DNA from 4 places in the Psychrobacillus sp. NPDC096623 genome. Region 1 is predicted to be linked to each of the others. Evidence: riboswitches for the same ligand, from Rfam matches in the RefSeq annotation. Region 1 holds a riboswitch; each other region holds the start of a gene.
The links. A riboswitch is a leader RNA that binds a small molecule or an ion and turns the genes downstream of it on or off. The one in region 1 is predicted to bind S-adenosylmethionine.
Positions count from the first base shown of each region.

Region 2: linked by a shared signal. The riboswitch ahead of metK (methionine adenosyltransferase) and the one ahead of ACIQX2_RS13105 (acyl-CoA dehydrogenase family protein) in region 1 are both predicted to bind S-adenosylmethionine.
Region 3: linked by a shared signal. The riboswitch ahead of mtnK (S-methyl-5-thioribose kinase) and the one ahead of ACIQX2_RS13105 (acyl-CoA dehydrogenase family protein) in region 1 are both predicted to bind S-adenosylmethionine.
Region 4: linked by a shared signal. The riboswitch ahead of ACIQX2_RS15300 (bifunctional homocysteine S-methyltransferase/methylenetetrahydrofolate reductase) and the one ahead of ACIQX2_RS13105 (acyl-CoA dehydrogenase family protein) in region 1 are both predicted to bind S-adenosylmethionine.

Region 1 covers NZ_JBIWER010000004.1:199,873-204,199, forward strand. The annotation lists gene ACIQX2_RS13100 (catalase) at 1-1,620, opposite strand, end outside; SAM riboswitch class I at 1,782-1,881, shown strand; gene ACIQX2_RS13105 (acyl-CoA dehydrogenase family protein) at 1,985-3,157, shown strand; gene ACIQX2_RS13110 (transporter substrate-binding domain-containing protein) at 3,172-4,023, shown strand; gene ACIQX2_RS13115 (amino acid ABC transporter permease) at 4,105-4,327, shown strand, end outside.
Region 2 covers NZ_JBIWER010000003.1:486,120-490,446, reverse strand. The annotation lists gene ACIQX2_RS11875 (hypothetical protein) at 1-157, shown strand, start outside; gene pckA (phosphoenolpyruvate carboxykinase (ATP)) at 333-1,919, opposite strand; SAM riboswitch class I at 2,113-2,228, shown strand; gene metK (methionine adenosyltransferase) at 2,467-3,663, shown strand; gene ACIQX2_RS11860 (gamma carbonic anhydrase) at 3,845-4,327, opposite strand, start outside.
Region 3 covers NZ_JBIWER010000007.1:131,310-135,636, reverse strand. The annotation lists gene mtnW (2,3-diketo-5-methylthiopentyl-1-phosphate enolase) at 1-1,150, opposite strand, end outside; SAM riboswitch class I at 1,265-1,369, opposite strand; SAM riboswitch class I at 1,531-1,687, shown strand; gene mtnK (S-methyl-5-thioribose kinase) at 1,763-2,953, shown strand; gene mtnA (S-methyl-5-thioribose-1-phosphate isomerase) at 2,950-3,987, shown strand; gene ACIQX2_RS17015 (sugar ABC transporter substrate-binding protein) at 4,008-4,327, shown strand, end outside.
Region 4 covers NZ_JBIWER010000006.1:29,918-34,244, forward strand. The annotation lists gene metH (methionine synthase) at 1-454, opposite strand, end outside; gene ACIQX2_RS15300 (bifunctional homocysteine S-methyltransferase/methylenetetrahydrofolate reductase) at 435-2,294, opposite strand; SAM riboswitch class I at 2,368-2,474, opposite strand; gene ACIQX2_RS15305 (nuclease-related domain-containing protein) at 2,698-3,645, opposite strand; gene ACIQX2_RS15310 (protoporphyrinogen oxidase) at 3,762-4,327, opposite strand, start outside.

The sequences.
Region 1 (4,327 bases):
GGCAATCTTTCGCGTTTGTGGTGTCATAATCGTATTCAGCTGACTCAGTGCTGGTGAAGACTTTGTACTAGTAGAAGTACTTACACCTTGCACTACCAGCCCTAAATTTTCCGCGACCTTACTTGCTAAATCCAAATCTACATGCGAAAACATCTCTAGTACTTGTTGACGTACCGTCAATTCTTTACATTTACCAAGTTCAAAACTAAATGCATTAATAATATGTTCTTTCTCTGGATCACTCATGCTATTCCAAAATAACGTTGCTTGTGAGAAATGGTCTTTAAAGCTCTCACTTCGAGCTCGTACTTTACGAGCATCTATCTTCTCCTGATAATGTGCATACCCACCTTCAGCTTCACTAACAGGTGTGGGTGTATTTCCAGCGAGTGAGTTTTTATGATAACTTACTCTTCCTACATTAATAGTTTGTCTGCCAAATCCATCTCGTTGGTTGTTATGGAAAGGGCAAACTGGTCTGTTTATCGGTAGTTCATGAAAATTAGGTCCACCAAGACGGATTAATTGGGTATCTGTATAAGAGAACAATCGTCCTTGCAGTAGTGGGTCATTGGAAAAATCAATTCCTGGGACAACACTTCCTGGATGGAAAGCGACTTGCTCCGTTTCGGCAAATACATTATCTACGTTACGATTTAATGTCATTTTGCCCAAAATTTTTATTGGTATTTCTTCTTCTGGCCATAGTTTAGTAGGATCTAAAATATCAAAATCAAATTTAAATTCATCTTCTTCCGCAATTAGTTGGACTCCAAATTCATACTCTGGATAATCGCCATTTTCAATCGCCTCATATAGGTCACGACGATGGAAGTCTGGATCTTTCCCATTTAGCTTTTGTGCTTCATCCCATACAACCGAATGGGTACCAAGTAACGGTTTCCAATGAAATTTTACAAAATGGGACTTACCTGCCTCGTTAATGAAACGGTATGTATTTACACCAAACCCTTCCATCATACGGAAGCTACGTGGAATCGCACGGTCCGACATAGCCCACATCACCATATGCGCCGTCTCCTGATTATTGGCAACAAAATCCCAAAACGTATCATGTGCAGTAGCTGCTTGTGGAATTTCATTGTGTGGCTCTGGTTTTAAAGCATGTATTAAGTCTGGGAATTTAATAGCATCTTGAATGAAAAAGACTGGAATATTGTTTCCTACTAAATCATAATTCCCTTCTTCCGTATAAAACTTCGTTGCAAATCCTCGAGCATCCCGTGCTAATTCACCAGATCCCCGGGATCCTGCCACAGTAGAAAATCTTACAAAAACTGGGGTCTTCGTGCCAGGTGTTTGTAAGAATTTCGCTTTTGTAAATTCACTCGCTGATTCATATAACTCAAACTCTCCATGAGCCGCATATCCTCTAGCATGTACTACTCGTTCTGGTATACGTTCATGGTCAAAATGCGTCATCTTTTCGCGGAAATGGAAATCTTCTATCAAAGTAGGACCTCGTTCTCCTGCTTTTAGAGAAAACTCATCCTCGGATACTTTTAATCCTTGATTTGTCGTCATTGCTTGTCCTTGATCGTCCACACGGAATTCTGCTAATTGTTCATCTTTGCTGTTTCCAGTTACTTTCTTGTCCAAACAAACTCCTCCTCTATTTATCTCTTCACTATTATAGATACCCAGAATGACTTTCCAAAAACCTTAAATTTAAAACTATCATTTAATTCCGATTGAAATAATATGAATTACTATTGACTTCATCCTGATGAAGTAGTACGATAATTTTAACAACTTCATACTACTTATTAAGAGAAGCGAAGGGACTGGTCCGATGATGCTTCAGCAACCGCCCCCACTAGGGTATGGTGCTACTTCCAGCAAGAAATTGAGAGATAAGTACATAATACTTCTAATCGCTCTTTTCGTTTTGTGAAGAGCTTTTTATTTTTTTATAATACCGACTTAACAAATTGGATTAATTAATACAAGGAGACGATAAATTTTGAGTAATTTATACATTAAAACAGAAAAGCAGCGACAATGGATAAATCGTTTATACGAATTAGAACATAAATTTAAGAGTAAGTCCGCGGAAATTGACGAACAATCTATTTTCCCGCATGAAAACGTGGAGGATTTGATAAAGCTTGGTTATGCAAGTCTTACTCTACCTGAATCATATGGCGGCAATGGCTTTTCGGTTTACGATATGGTTCTTCTACAAGAAACACTTGCCAGCTTTGATGCAAATACGGCCCTGTCTGTGGGCTGGAGCTTAGGGGTAATTGGTGAGCTATACGAAAACAAACTTTGGACGAAAGAAAAATTAGAATTTTTCGCAGTAGAAGTATTAAATGGTGCTCTCATCAATCGTTCTGTCAGTGAAGCTCAGACTGGAAGCCCAACGCGTGGAGGTAGACCTGGCACGACTGCTATTAAGAATGGAGATACATGGGTTTTAAATGGACGGAAAATATTTACTACCGCTTCCCCTGTGCTATCTTACTTTTTAACTTCTGCTTGGATTGAAGAAAAAGAAAGAATTGGTTTCTTCCTTATTCCACGTGATACAGAAGGTCTTACTATTGAAGAAACGTGGGATGTAGTATCGATGCGTGGAACAAGTAGTAATGACTTAGTACTAAATAACGTAGTTGTACATGAATCGTATTTGGTAGAGCTCCCAGAATTCGCTAGTGGTGGGAAGATCAATGGTTGGCTACTACATATACCAGCAACCTATCTCGGAATTGCACAGGCTGCTAGAGATTACGCAGTCCATTTTGCTAATACCCATTCACCGAATAGCCTGAATGGACCTATTGCTCAGTTGCCTAACGTTCAGCAGCTCATCGGAGAAATAGAATTAGAGCTTACGAAGGCTAGATTAGTCATTTACGGAGTTGCTTCTGCCTATGACAATGAGTCTACTAAAGAACTATTATCCAACGAAGTAAGCGTAGCGAAGCATATCGTTACTAATTCAGCAATTACTATTGTCGATAAAGCCATGCGTTTAGTTGGTGCCAAAAGCTTGCAGCGAACAAATCCACTACAACGTTACTACCGAGATGTTCGTGCAGGACTCCATAATCCTCCTATGGATGATATGACAATTAAAAAACTAGCACTTTCTGCGTTAGAAGAAGATAAAAATAAAAAATTAGAGAAATGATAAGGAGAATGAATATGAAAAAGTATTTTAAATTAGCAGCAGTTGGGTTAGCATCTATTACGATTTTAGCGGCTTGTGGTTCTGGAGAGACTTCTACTTCATCAGAGGGCGGAGATGTTCGCAAGGTAAAAGTGGCATATGACATGGCCTCTAAACCTATTTCTTGGTTAGATGACAAAGGTAATGCGACTGGCTACGATGTAGAGGTTATGAAACTAGTGGATGAATTACTTCCTGAATATGAATTTGAATATGTAGGAACTACAAGTGATGATCTATTAATCGGAGTAGAGCAAGGTAAATTCCAAGTTGGTGTAAAAAATGCTTTTTGGACAGAAGAACGCACTGAAAAGTTTATTTACCCTAAGGAATTTTTAGGATTAAGTAGCGCAGGTCTCGTATTGAAAAAAGAGAATGAGCATATTAAATCATTAGAGGATTTTGCATCTGCCGGTTTCTCATTAGCACCGATTGCAGCAAATAATGCACAGTACACAGTAATTGATGAATATAACAAAGCAAACCCAGACAATCCAGTTAAACTAGATGCTGGAGATGCATTTACAGTGGATGTAGTTCAATGGGTAAATGAAGGTCGTGTAGACGGTGGTGTCATTATTGAAGGACCATTCCAAAAACAAGTATTAGATGAGGCTGGCCCTTACTACAACTTAAAAGATGAAGTAGTTTACAATGAATTTGCTGTTATTAAGACATGGCCATTATTCAACAAAAAAGAGCAAGAGTTTGCAGATGCATTCGACAAAGCTATTAAACAATTACAAGAAGATAAGAAAACGAACGAACTTAGCAATGAGTTCTACGGTAGGGACCTTTTTGAAGTGTTAGACAAGGTAGAAAGATAACAGATATGTTTCCTATAGAGGCTGCCTAGCGTAGGACGCGCAGGCAGCCTTTCAAAATTTTATAGGGGGAAAATGCGTAATATGGAAAAATATTTTGATATATCGTACATTTGGAATTCGCTACCAGTATTGCTTCCGTTTTTAAAAGTAACTTTTATGGTTGCGGGTTTGTCTATTATTTTCGGGACTTTTTTCGGATTAATCCTTGCGGTGATGAAACTTGGGAAGAGTAAAATTGCTCAAAAAACTGCGAATTTGTATACTACAATTTTAAGATGTACGCCATCTATCGTGCTACTGTTTT
Region 2 (4,327 bases), on a different contig from region 1:
GATGTTCTTCCAAGAAGATGGAGAGGAACAGATGGAAATAGGACACTATGGTTCAGAAATTATTCTATATAAGGTTGATGAAGAGGAAGCGGAAAAGTTTGTAGAAATATTTCCGAAATTAGTTAATAGTTCATACCATGCGACTAATGGTGATTAATGCTAATTGGATGCTGCTAATAAGTACAGCACATGTTGAGGGTTGAATTTCCTGTAGGCTAAGCAAGCATTGAGGGGAAGCTTTGCTGGTGTAATACTATAATCATATATTTTAATAAACAATTATTAAAAAGAGCCAAATTCAATAGAATTTGGCTCTTTTGATGTTTACTTTATTAAGATAATGGTCCACCTTGAACCGAAATGTCTTCTGAAACTGTTCCGAACTTTTTAAAGTTTTCACGGAATGATTGAGCTAGCTCAGCTGCCTTTTGATCATATGCCTCTTTATCTTCCCAAGCATTACGCGGAATTAGTACCTCTGAAGGAACGCCTTCTACTTCTGTCGGAATCGCTAAACCAAATACTGCATCTGTTGCTGTTTCAACATTGTTTAGTTTGCCATCAATTGCTGCACGAACCATTGTACGTGTGTATGAAAGCTTCATGCGGTTACCTACACCGTATTCTCCACCAGTCCAACCAGTGTTTACTAAGAATACTTGTGCGCCGTGTTCGTCAATTTTCTTCCCAAGCATTTCTGCATATACCGTTGCATGCAATGGTAAGAAAGGTGAGCCAAAGCAAGTAGAGAATACTGGTTGAGGAGAAGTTACTCCACGCTCAGTTCCAGCAAGTTTCGATGTAAATCCACTTAAGAAATGGTACATTGCTTGTTCTTTCGTTAGTTTACTGATCGGAGGCAATACGCCAAATGCATCAGCAGTTAAGAATATTATTGTATTTGGATGACCTGCTACAGATGGGTCTACAATATTATCGATATATTGAATTGGATAAGCAGCACGTGTATTTTCTGTTAATGAGTTATCCGCATAGTTAGCAACGCGTGTTTCCGCATCTACTACAACGTTTTCTAATACAGTTCCGAAAGTGATAGCATCCCAGATTTGGGGCTCATTTTCTCGCGTTAGGTCGATACATTTCGCGTAACAACCACCTTCGATATTAAATACACCGTTATCTGACCAGCCGTGCTCGTCATCCCCGATTAATTTGCGTCCTGCATCCGCAGAAAGAGTCGTTTTTCCTGTTCCAGACAAACCGAAGAACAAAGCAACGTCCCCATCATCCCCAACATTTGCTGAGCAGTGCATTGGTAAAATGTCTTGTTCTGGCAATAAGTAGTTCATAATAGAGAAAATGGATTTTTTCATCTCACCAGCATACTCAGTACCACCGATTAATACCGTGCGTTTTTCCATAGATACGATGATAAACGTTTCTGAACTAGTTCCATCTACTGCTGGATCTGCTTTAAAGTTAGGTGCAGAAAGTATAGTGAAGTCAGTTGTATGTGTTGCAAGTTCTTCCTGTGTCGGACGGATAAATAGTTGATGAGCAAAAAGATTATGCCAAGCGTATTCATTAATAACTTGAATACCTAGACGAGATTCTTTATCTGCTCCTGCATATCCTTTAAATTCGAAGATTTCGTCTTGCTTATTTAAGAAATCAGTCATTTTTTTATATAATGCATCAAAAACGTCAGAAGAAATTGGTTGGTTTACTGAGCCCCAATCGATTTTGTCTTTTGAAATAGCTTCATCTACTATATACTTATCTTGTGGAGAGCGGCCAGTATATTTACCTGTTTCGGCTTTAACTGCACCAGTAGAAGTTAGAACAGCTTCTCCTCTTGTTGTAGCTTTTTCCACTAGTTGTGGCACTGACAATTGGCTGCTAACGTTATTACCTGCTAACAATTCTTTCAGTTCACTCACAGTATCGATTGAATTCATGTTGAATATACCATCCTTTTTTTATATTTCCTCTAAAAAAGAAGAAGTTTTACTAGATATGTGAATTAGTATAACACATTGGAGTGAATAGTCTATACTAATTACTTTAAAATTTTTCTTTTGTGTATAAAATACAAACAAAAATAGTTGACATCTTTTACAGACTTACGTATGATGATAAATTGAACGGATACTCTTATCCCGAGCTGGTGGAGGGGTCAGGCCCTATGAAACCCGGCAACCTGTAATTTTTTATTATTACAAAGGTGCCAAACCTGAGACAAGGTGAAATTCCTTGATTGATAAGAGTGAAAGGTGCTTATGATATTAATGCCTTTCCTCATGTATATTTACGTGAGTGAGGGGCTTTTTTATTGAACATCGCCCTTTATCCTTGTGTGCCAAGTCCGAAACGGCTTCAAGTTAACTTCAATGCACAAAAAATCATATCTTTTAAAAGTGCATGGAATTTTGAATGGCTTGACATGGGAATGAGTACCGTATCAATTCTTGAGAGAAATCTCGCAGGATATAGGAGGAATAATCTATGACACAACGTCGATTATTTACATCAGAATCAGTAACAGAGGGTCATCCAGATAAAATCTGTGATCAAATCTCCGATGCAATTCTAGATGCAATTTTAGCAGAAGACCCAAATGCTCGTGTAGCTTGTGAAACGAGTGTTACGACAGGACTAGTATTAGTTGCTGGAGAAATTACAACATCTACTTATGTAGATATTCCTAAAGTAGTTCGTTCTACTATAAAAGATATTGGCTATACACGTGCTAAGTATGGTTTCGATTCAGAAACTTCTGCTGTGCTTACTTCAATCGATGAACAATCAGCTGATATTGCACAAGGTGTGGACCAAGCTTTAGAAGCTAGAGAAGGCTCCATGAGCGATTCTGACATTGAAGCAATCGGAGCAGGAGACCAAGGTTTAATGTTCGGCTACGCTTGTAATGAAACACCTGAACTTATGCCGCTACCAATCAGTTTAGCGCATAAATTGTCTCATCGATTAGCTCAAGTTCGTAAAGATGAGACGTTAGACTATCTTCGTCCAGATGGTAAAACACAAGTAACTGTAGAATATGATGAGAATAATAACCCGGTTCATATTGATACAATTGTTATTTCAACTCAGCACCATCCAGAAATTACGTTAGAACAAATTCAAAAAGATATTAAAGAAGTGGTGATCAATCCGATTGTTCCTGCAAATTTAATAGATGAAAATACAAAATACTTTATCAACCCAACAGGACGCTTTGTTATTGGTGGACCACAGGGAGATGCTGGTTTAACAGGACGTAAAATCATCGTAGATACGTACGGTGGATATGCACGTCATGGTGGGGGAGCTTTCTCGGGCAAAGATCCAACAAAAGTAGACCGTTCTGCTGCCTATGCTGCACGCTATGTTGCTAAAAACATTGTTGCTGCTGGTCTTGCAGATCGTTGTGAAGTACAACTTGCTTATGCAATTGGTGTTGCTAAGCCAGTTTCTATCGCTGTTGAAACATTTGGTACTGGTAAGGTAGAAGAAGTTGAATTAGTTTCGTATATTCGCGAACTATTCGACCTACGTCCAGCAGGAATTATTAAAATGCTAGACCTTCGCCGTCCAATATACAAACAAACAGCTGCTTATGGTCATTTTGGTCGTACAGACATTGATGTACCATGGGAACAAACAGACAAAGCTGCAGAATTAAAACAAATGGCTGGATTATAAGTAGTATGAACAAAAAAGGCTTTCCTATGACGGAAAGCCTTTTTTCAATGGTGAATATTAAGCGAACGATCAATGATGACATTGAATCGATCGATAAGAGCTAATAATCACTCAATCAGGTGCAAAATCGATCGACCAAGACGAAAATCAATCAATCCACACAAACAAACGGTACGATTATTTACTTCTGAAGCGATTTATAATATTGTCCTTTTTCTACATATTCTCGGATAATTCTTTGAACATCCGCTTTATCCTCGTCATTTAGGTCTCGTACGACTTTTGCAGGGCTCCCTAGTGCTAATGAATTTGGAGGTATTTTTTTACCAGGTGGTACAAGACTTCCGGCTCCAATAAATGCACCTTCCCCAATTTCGGCACCATCTAAAATAATTGACCCCATTCCTATCAATGCACCTTTACGTATTATACAGCTATGTAACGTCACTTGATGTCCTATAGTCACTTCATCTTCTATTATTAGAGCTTTGTTTGGGCTTTGATGTAAACAGCTTAAATCCTGTATACTAACCTTACTTCCAATAATAGTAGGAGCAACATCACCTCTAATTACCGTATTAAACCAAATTGTAGTCTCTGGACCGATTGTCACATCACCTGTTATTGTGACATAATCAGCTATAAAAGCTGAGGCGTCAATAAT
Region 3 (4,327 bases), on a different contig from region 1:
TATCTTCCAATACAGCCGCTACGGCCTGCCTAAAAGCTAGCCCCCCTCCGATTGCACCGGCGGGATGTCCATGTACACCGCCCCCTGCATTAATAATGCTATCTATTCCATAGTCATTCATTAATAGTGGTACGAGACCAGGATGAATGCCGGCAGATGGTACTGGAAAGCTTTGTTTAACGTTACTGTTTTTTGTTAGTTCTTCGCCTAGAGAAAGAGCTATAGACTTTTCAAGTGCAACACTACCATAAGGAGAAGGGAATAACGAGAAGTCTGCCCCCGCATATCGAGTGAGTTTTCCAAGAACTAATGGCGTTGAAACTCCATAAAATGCGGAAGAAGTAAATGCTCCACTATAAGCGGGATGAGCCATGAGTGGCAATTGAATTTCATCGTCTTCTGCTAGCTCCTGAAGAACATCTAATCCGTAAGCATGAACATTAAATAAAAGTGCATCTGCTCCAAGTTCTCGCGCTTTTTTAGCCTTGTCCTTTAATTTGAAAGTACGTCCAGATAAATTTACTGCATATAGCGTACGGTGTCCGGTTTCTTCATACACCTGATTTAGCACTTCTCGACCAGCAGATATACGCTTTTCAAAAGTAGTTAGAGGATTTTCAAATAGTATCTCATCGTCTTTTACAAGATCAACTCCACCAAGCGCTTGTTGTCTAAGCTGTTCGGCTAAAAATTCGATATCTCTCCCAATGACCCCTTTGAATATACTCATGACAAGCGGACGTTCAAAAACACCTAATCTTTCTCGAATGCCTTGAATGCCGAAGCGAGGTCCTGGGAAACTGGACAATAGACTTGAATCGAATTCTAAATCTAATAGTTTTATTTCACCATCTAAGGATAGTTTGCCGAAGACTGTAGTTAAAATTGCAGGTATATCAGCCGAAAAGTTTGCTGCAGGGTAGAATATTTTAATTTCACCTTTCACCTTTTCAGGATTAATTGGGTGAAGTATATCCTTAAATTCCGTAACGGATAGTACAGTTCCTTTATGTTTTTTTAGCTGCTCCTGTTCTAACAAGGCTAAAGTGGTCCAAGAACCAATAGTCAAACCAAGTGCAATATCTTTCGCCTTTCTTTCAAACGATCCAGCTTTTCCATATAGTTGATAGTGTGCAGTAACTCCGCTCATTTATTTCACTCCTGACTTATAAATGCACAAGCGCCTATGCAAGCCCTGACTAGCGCTGGACAGATGACATTAAAAAAACCTCTTCAAATAAGAAGAGGTTAATAGTCTAACAACTTCTTATTTCTCAGCTTGTTAGCTGCAAGAATTAGCACCGTGTTCAAAATTGAATCGGTTGCCGGGTATCATAGGGCTTGTCCCTCCACCTGCTCTAAATAAGAAAAAATATTCGGTTAAAGTATTTAATAAATAATATTGATTATTCCATGGTATAAAAATTCTGTCAATAAGAAAATTTAAATTTATTTTTATTCAAAAAAACAGTTGACATAACTTTTTCTAATATGCTAGGATTCTAATCAATCGTAAATAGTTGTAACGTACTCTTATCAAGAGCAGGCGGAGGGATAATGGCCCTATGAAGCCCAGCAACCGACCGTAATACCGTTGTGAGACGGGGCGCTTTATGCGCCGGAATGTAAAATTCCGTAAGGCACGGTGCTAATTCCATCAGAAAGTTTACTTTCTGAGAGATAAGAGGTTCAGAATCTCTTATTCTAAACCTCTTTCTTTTGAAAGAGGTTTTTTATTTTTGTAAATGAAAGGGAGAAAGTAATGGCGGTAGTAACTACAAAACAATACGAATCATTAACGGAAGAAACGGCAATTTCACTGGCAAAGGAATTATCCTTGTTCTCAAACGAAGCTCCATTAGTTTGCAAAGAGATTGGCGATGGAAACTTAAACTATGTATTCCATATAACGGATCAAGTGAGTAAACGAGGAATTATTATTAAACAGGCACTACCCTATGCAAAGGTCGTTGGAGAAAGTTGGCCACTTACGCTGAAAAGGGCAAAGATTGAAGCAACTGCCTTACAAAAACATGGAGAATATGCAGTTGGTCTTGTTCCCAAAGTCTATGCAGCAGATGAAGATTTAGCTATAACGGTAATGGAAGATTTGTCACATCTTCAAATAGTACGGGAGGGTTTGATAAAAGGTGAATCATATCCTAAATTATCAACCGATATTGGAGAATATCTAGCATTAACACTTTTTAATACTTCTGATTTTGCACTTCACCCCTTTGAAAAAAAGGCGCTTGTTGTAGAGTTTTCTAATCCAGAATTGTGTAAGATCACAGAAGACTTAATCTTTACGGATCCTTTTTTTGATCATGAAACAAATGATTTTGAACCTGCATTACAAGCAGAGGTCGAGGCTATCTGGAATAACCATTTATTAAAGCTCGAAGTGGCAAAACTAAAACGAAGCTTTTTGACAGAGGCAGAGGCTTTACTGCATGGAGATCTTCATACGGGAAGTATATTTGCAAGTGAAGAAGAAACAAAAGTAATCGATCCAGAGTTTGCTTTTTATGGTCCTATTGGATTTGATATAGGCTTGTTTTTGGGAAATTTAATCGTTCAATCCATTACAAGAGAAGGCGAACAACGTGAGGTTATTAACGATCATATACAAAACACATGGCTTATTTTCTCGACCAAATTTTCAGATTTTTTGAAACAGAGTGAATTCGATTCCTTTAAGGATATAGAAGGCTATGATGCATTTGTATTGGAAAAAATATTTCATGATTCATTAGGTTTTGCAGGGTGTGAACTTATTCGTAGAACAATTGGATTGGCACATGTCAAAGACTTAGATAGCATTGTAAACCAAGAGCAACGAATTTTACTAAAAAAACAAACGCTTAATGCCGGAGAATTACTAATAGTTAGACGTAATCAAATAGACTCAATCGATGCGGTAATTGAGTTATTAGGAGAAATTCAACAATGACTATACCATTATCGATTAAATGGGAAGATAAGCAGTTAGTACTCTTAGATCAGCAGAAGCTTCCACATGAAATTGTCTATTTAAAAATAGAAACACTTAAAGACGTTTATGATGCAATTATTACTCTGAAAGTCCGGGGTGCTCCTGCTATTGGAATTACGGCGGCATATGGATTAGCTCTGGAGGCACAAAATTATAAAACAAATTCGATGAAAGATTTTCTAGAAACATTAAAAAAAGATGCAACTTACTTGGGCGAATCTCGACCAACTGCTGTCAACTTAGTTTGGGCCCTTGAGCGATTGTTGAAAGTAGTAAATCAAGTTGATAATGTTACGAGTGCAAAGCAGCTACTAGTGGAAGAAGCAAGGAAAATACATAAGGAAGACGAAGAGTCCTGTCGGAATATTGGTGAATTTGCCCTTACTTTACTGGAAGATAAAACGAAGGTAATGACTATTTGCAATGCAGGTTCGATTGCCACTGCAAAGTATGGTACTGCTTTATCTCCGTTCCATCTAGGGAAGGAACACGGCAAAAAGTTTGAGGTATTCGCATGTGAAACTAGACCTGTCTTTCAAGGTGGCAGGTTGACGGTGTGGGAGCTGCAGCAATCAGGTGTCGATGTGACACTAATTACCGATAGTATGGCTGCACACACAATCGGGGCAAAAGGAATCGAGGCAATTATAGTCGGAGCGGACCGGATAGCAAAAAATGGTGATACCGCAAATAAGATAGGAACTCTGAACTTGGCTATTCTAGCTTCCGTAAATTCAATTCCATTTTATGTGGCTGCACCATCCTCTACATTCGATTTGTCTATAAACGATGGTGCGGAAATTCCAATTGAGGAGAGGAAAGCAGAGGAAATTACACATATTAATGGCAAGGCTATTGCACCAATGGACACGAAGGTGTTTAATCCAGCTTTTGATGTGACACCATCTAAATATATCACTGCCATTATTACAGAAAAAGGAATTATTTATCCCGACTACATTGAAAATATATCTACGAAACTAGTCAATTAAGTTGAAAAAGGAGAAGGATTATGAGAACAAATAAGTATTGGTTACTATTCACGATCTTAATAATAGGGGTTTTATTAGCTGCTTGTCAGCCAAAAGGTGATGGGGAAGCAGCGTCATCTAACTCAAGTAAAGATGCAGAGACTTCGGAAAATGCACTAGCAGGAAAGAAAATTGCATTAGTAATGCAACAAAATTTAGGCACATTTTCAGCTCAATATATTGAAGGTGTGAAAGAACAAGTAGAGAAATTTGGTGGAAACGTAACAGTATTCACCTCTGATGGTGATTTGGCTAAAATGGCTTCCAATTTGGATGCAGCGGTGAATCAAGGAGTTGACGG
Region 4 (4,327 bases), on a different contig from region 1:
CTAAAGCCTTTGCCTGCACATAAAAGTCGGTTGTAAGTTCATCAAATGTAATACCACCAGTGACTGACAACGTTTTGGTCGTTGGTCCCACCGCCCCTGCTACAAACCGCGGCCAATCAGACGTAGAATATTCCTCTGCACAGACCTTTGCAAGCTTGGCAGCACGAAAGTTAATATCATGCGCCTGATCACCAAGATCATATTCATTTAACACTACTGGAGTGCCACCAAAAGTATTCGTACAAATGATATCTGCTCCAGCCTCTAAATATGCACGGTGGACATGTTCAATCACATCCGGTTTGATGATATTTAAATACTCATTACAGCCGTCGTATTCTTCTCCTCCGAAATCCTCAGGACTAAGATCCGCATTTTGAATCATCGTTCCCATTGCACCATCAATTATTAATATTCTCTCTTGGAGTTGTTGCTCAATTAGATGTTTGGACATAGCTGAATTCTCTCTCTTTCTTACGATCAATTTCTTGAATATAATGAATTAACTCAAGGGACATGTCATATCGGAAAAATGGTGTAATAATATAAATTCCGTTAAATAGTTCCGCTGCAGTATCGATTAGTTCCTTCGAAATCTGAATACCTTCTGCAGTAGCACGCTCTCTATCCTCCCCACATAAACGCATCCGCTCCAGTACTTCCTCGGACAACTTGATTCCGGGCACTTCATTATGAAGGAATTCAGAATTCCGACTATTAGTTAGTGGCATAATTCCGATAAAAATTGGCGTCGATAAATGTTTTGTGGCTTCATATATTTCATGCATTTTTTCTTTTGAATAAACAGGCTGAGTGATAAAATAATCTGCTCCACATTCAATTTTCTTCTCAAGTCGCTTAACTGCACGATCAAGCACACGAACATTTGGATTAAATGCAGCGGCTACAGAGAAGTTCGCTTTTTTACGAAGTGACTTTCCTGAGAAAGAAATTCCTTCGTTTAATTGTTTGATCAGCTGAAGTAGCTCTAAACTAGATACATCATAAACACTCGTGGCACCTGGGAAATCACCGATTTTGGTTGGATCTCCAGTTACCGCAAGAATATCATGAATGCCAAGTGCATCCAGTCCCATAAGATGAGATTGGAGACCGATTAAATTACGGTCACGGCATGTAATATGTGCAAGTGGACGGATATTATTTTCATACTTTAACATCGAACCCATTGCCATATTGCTAATTCGTGGAGAAGCCAGTGAATTATCTGCCATCGTCACTGCATCAATTCCAGCCGCATATAGCTTTTCCGCCCCTTCCATAAAGGTAGTTGTATCAAGGTGACGAGGGGTATCTAATTCTACGATAATCGTTCGTTCTGTCTTCGCCTTTTCATGTAACGGTTTTGTGTTAGTCGGCTTGGCATCTTGAATAATGATCGGCTTTTTCTTCGTTACTACTTTATTTGTAATAGGCGCTAAATGACCAATATGTTTTTTCACTGCTTCAATATGCTTTGGTGTCGTCCCACAGCAACCTCCTATTAATCGGACCCCTGCATCCCTCAAATATAACGCAGCCTTCCCAAAATAATCTGCATCAGACTCATAGACAATTCTTCCTTCATCTATATCAAGCAGACTGGCATTGGGATAAGCTGATAGGAATGCTTTTTCCGGAAGCTTTACTCCCTCAAACGCTTGAATGGTATGATGGGGACCGAGTCGACAGTTGACTCCCACAATGTTCGCTCCAATTGCTTCTAGCTGATGTAGTGCATCATTCAGCGATAAGCCATTTTGCAAAATACCAGGATCATGCATAGATACTTGGGCAATGATTGGGATATCCGTTAGTGTACGAAGATGAGTCACAGTAGTCTTTAATTCTTCCAAATCATAATAGGTTTCGAGTAATAGACCATCTGGATCACCGGCTAATAAGTTGAGTGCCTGCTGGTCAAGTGAATGGATAATTTCTTGGAGTGTGGCATCACTTTTTCGTATCCCACGAATACCTCCAATCGTCCCGAGGACAAATTGATTGCCCGGTGCTGCAGCTCTTTTCGCAATTTGGATGGCCGCTTCATTTATTTCTTTTACTTGATTTTCTAATCCGTAGCGCGCCAGTTTAATGGCATTCGCCCCATATGTATTCGTTTGAATAATATCTGCTCCAGCCACAATATAGTCCTGATGAATCTTCTCAATAATTTCCGGCTTCTGAATATTTAGTTCCTCATTGCAATAGTCAATACCGTACGAATAAAGTAGTGTTCCCATCGCTCCATCGGCCGTCAATATTGACGTCTCCAATTTTTCTAATAAACCCATCCTGTATCCATCCTTTCCCATATAAAAAAGCCTTCTATAAAAAGAAGGCTTTACGTGTATGCAAGATACTACCTTCTCATCTACCAAACTTTTGCAAAGTCTGCTGGATTTAGCACCTGACCAATATGGCTGGTTGCTGAAGCGTCGTAGGGCCAGTCCCTCGGCTTCTCTTGATAAGAATTTCATTATTCAATTTTCTAATTAGACATATCGTACCTTTATTCAACTAAAGCGTCAAGAGTGTTTTGAATTTTCTATTGATTTTTTGGGGATGGCGGGGGCGATTCCGGTGATTTTTTGGTTCTTTCGGGTGATTCTATTGGACATTCCGGCGATTCTTGAGTACATTCTGGTGATTCTCTTCTACATTCAGGTGATTCTAACAAACTTTCAGGTGTTTCTTTCACCAAACCCACTTATACTTTCTATTTCTTGAAGTTCCTGTCTGGATTAGATTCATTGATTGCAAAAGTCTATGTGCGATCTCGCTTGATTCTAAATGGAGAAATGTTCTACATTGTTTGTTCGTTATAGTATCACTAATTAGCATAAACCAATCTCTAATAGCTTTTTCATGTGCAAACTTATCGAAATGACCACAGCTAGGGCAAATCCAACCACTTTTTCTTTTTATCATTCCATGAAAATTGCAGTTTTCACAGCAGACTCCACTCCGCAGGTCTTCAGGATTAATTCCCCAGCGTACACACATTGGAAAGGGAATATAGGCTTGTTGACCGACTTTTATTTGACTGCAAAATTTCTCCATATCACCCGAATCAAAATATACATTTTCACGAGGAAGATTTCGTAAGTAGACTGGGATAGTTTGTGGAAGAATAGCACTATGTTTTTTCGGGGGTTCTATTACTCTCACTTTCGGATTGCTCAGAACAATCACTCCGTGTATTGGGATAGTCATTACTTGTTTACCAAGCCATTCTTGAAGTAAATAAATATTTCTTGATAATTGAATTTCTGGACTTTCAAAAACATCGATTTTTCCTTCGGCTGTTTCCCTCTCTAACATTGCAGGATTTTGTTTGAAAAATAACTTTCCGTTTATATTTTTACTTTCTAGAATCACCAAAAAATAGGGAGTAAGAAAAATTGCATCCATTTGAAAGTAACCATTTGAATTCAATCCAATGTTTTCTACCAGAAGGTATTCAAAAGGAAATGTATATTTTTCAAACACTTCACTTATTTTACGTTCTCCATGCAAACCAGCTTTTGCGGCCTTTGCTTTTGCAATAATTATTTCCTTTTGCGGATGTGTTTCATTTAAACGTTTCCCTAACATTTGGAGACCAATTAAATTGTATTCTCGTGAATCCATATCTCTCAGCACAAATCACCTCCACCCGCATCGTATCACAACTAAAGAAAATGTAAATTTTACTAAATAACCGACTATTCCATTTTCCCCATAAAAAAAAGGCCAAAATTGAATTTTGGCCCGGAAACTTACTCAACTATTGAATTGATTATATTTTCTGCTGTTTCTTTACCGTTCTTGATACAAGCGACAATTCCAACTCCATAATAAGAACAGCCTGCAAGCAATACGTTTGGCATTGAATTTGCCATTTTAGCTGTTAATGATTGAATCGCCCCTCCATGTGCGAGATGATAATTCGGCATTTGATCGTTCCATTTTGTTACTTCTATTACATGAGGCTTGCCCGTTAATTTCATGCTCATTTCAATATCTTGGAGGGCAACTTCTACCAGCTCTTCTTCAGTCATATTTTTCATACTTTCAAAGGCTGGACTTGCGCTCTTATAGAACATTCGAACAAGCAATTGATTGTCCTTAGAGGTGTGTGTCCATTTACGACTTGTCCAAGTGCAAGCATTACATTTCACATCGCTATTTTCAGAGACGATAAAACCGGTGCCTTCTGCTGGAAGCTGTTCATCTGGAATATCAAAGCCGAGGTAGATGCTAATAAGGGATGAATTTTTAAGCTTGTCGAAATCAGTATCCAACTGGTCATCCTGAAGAATTTCCTGCGCCACTTGATGAGGTG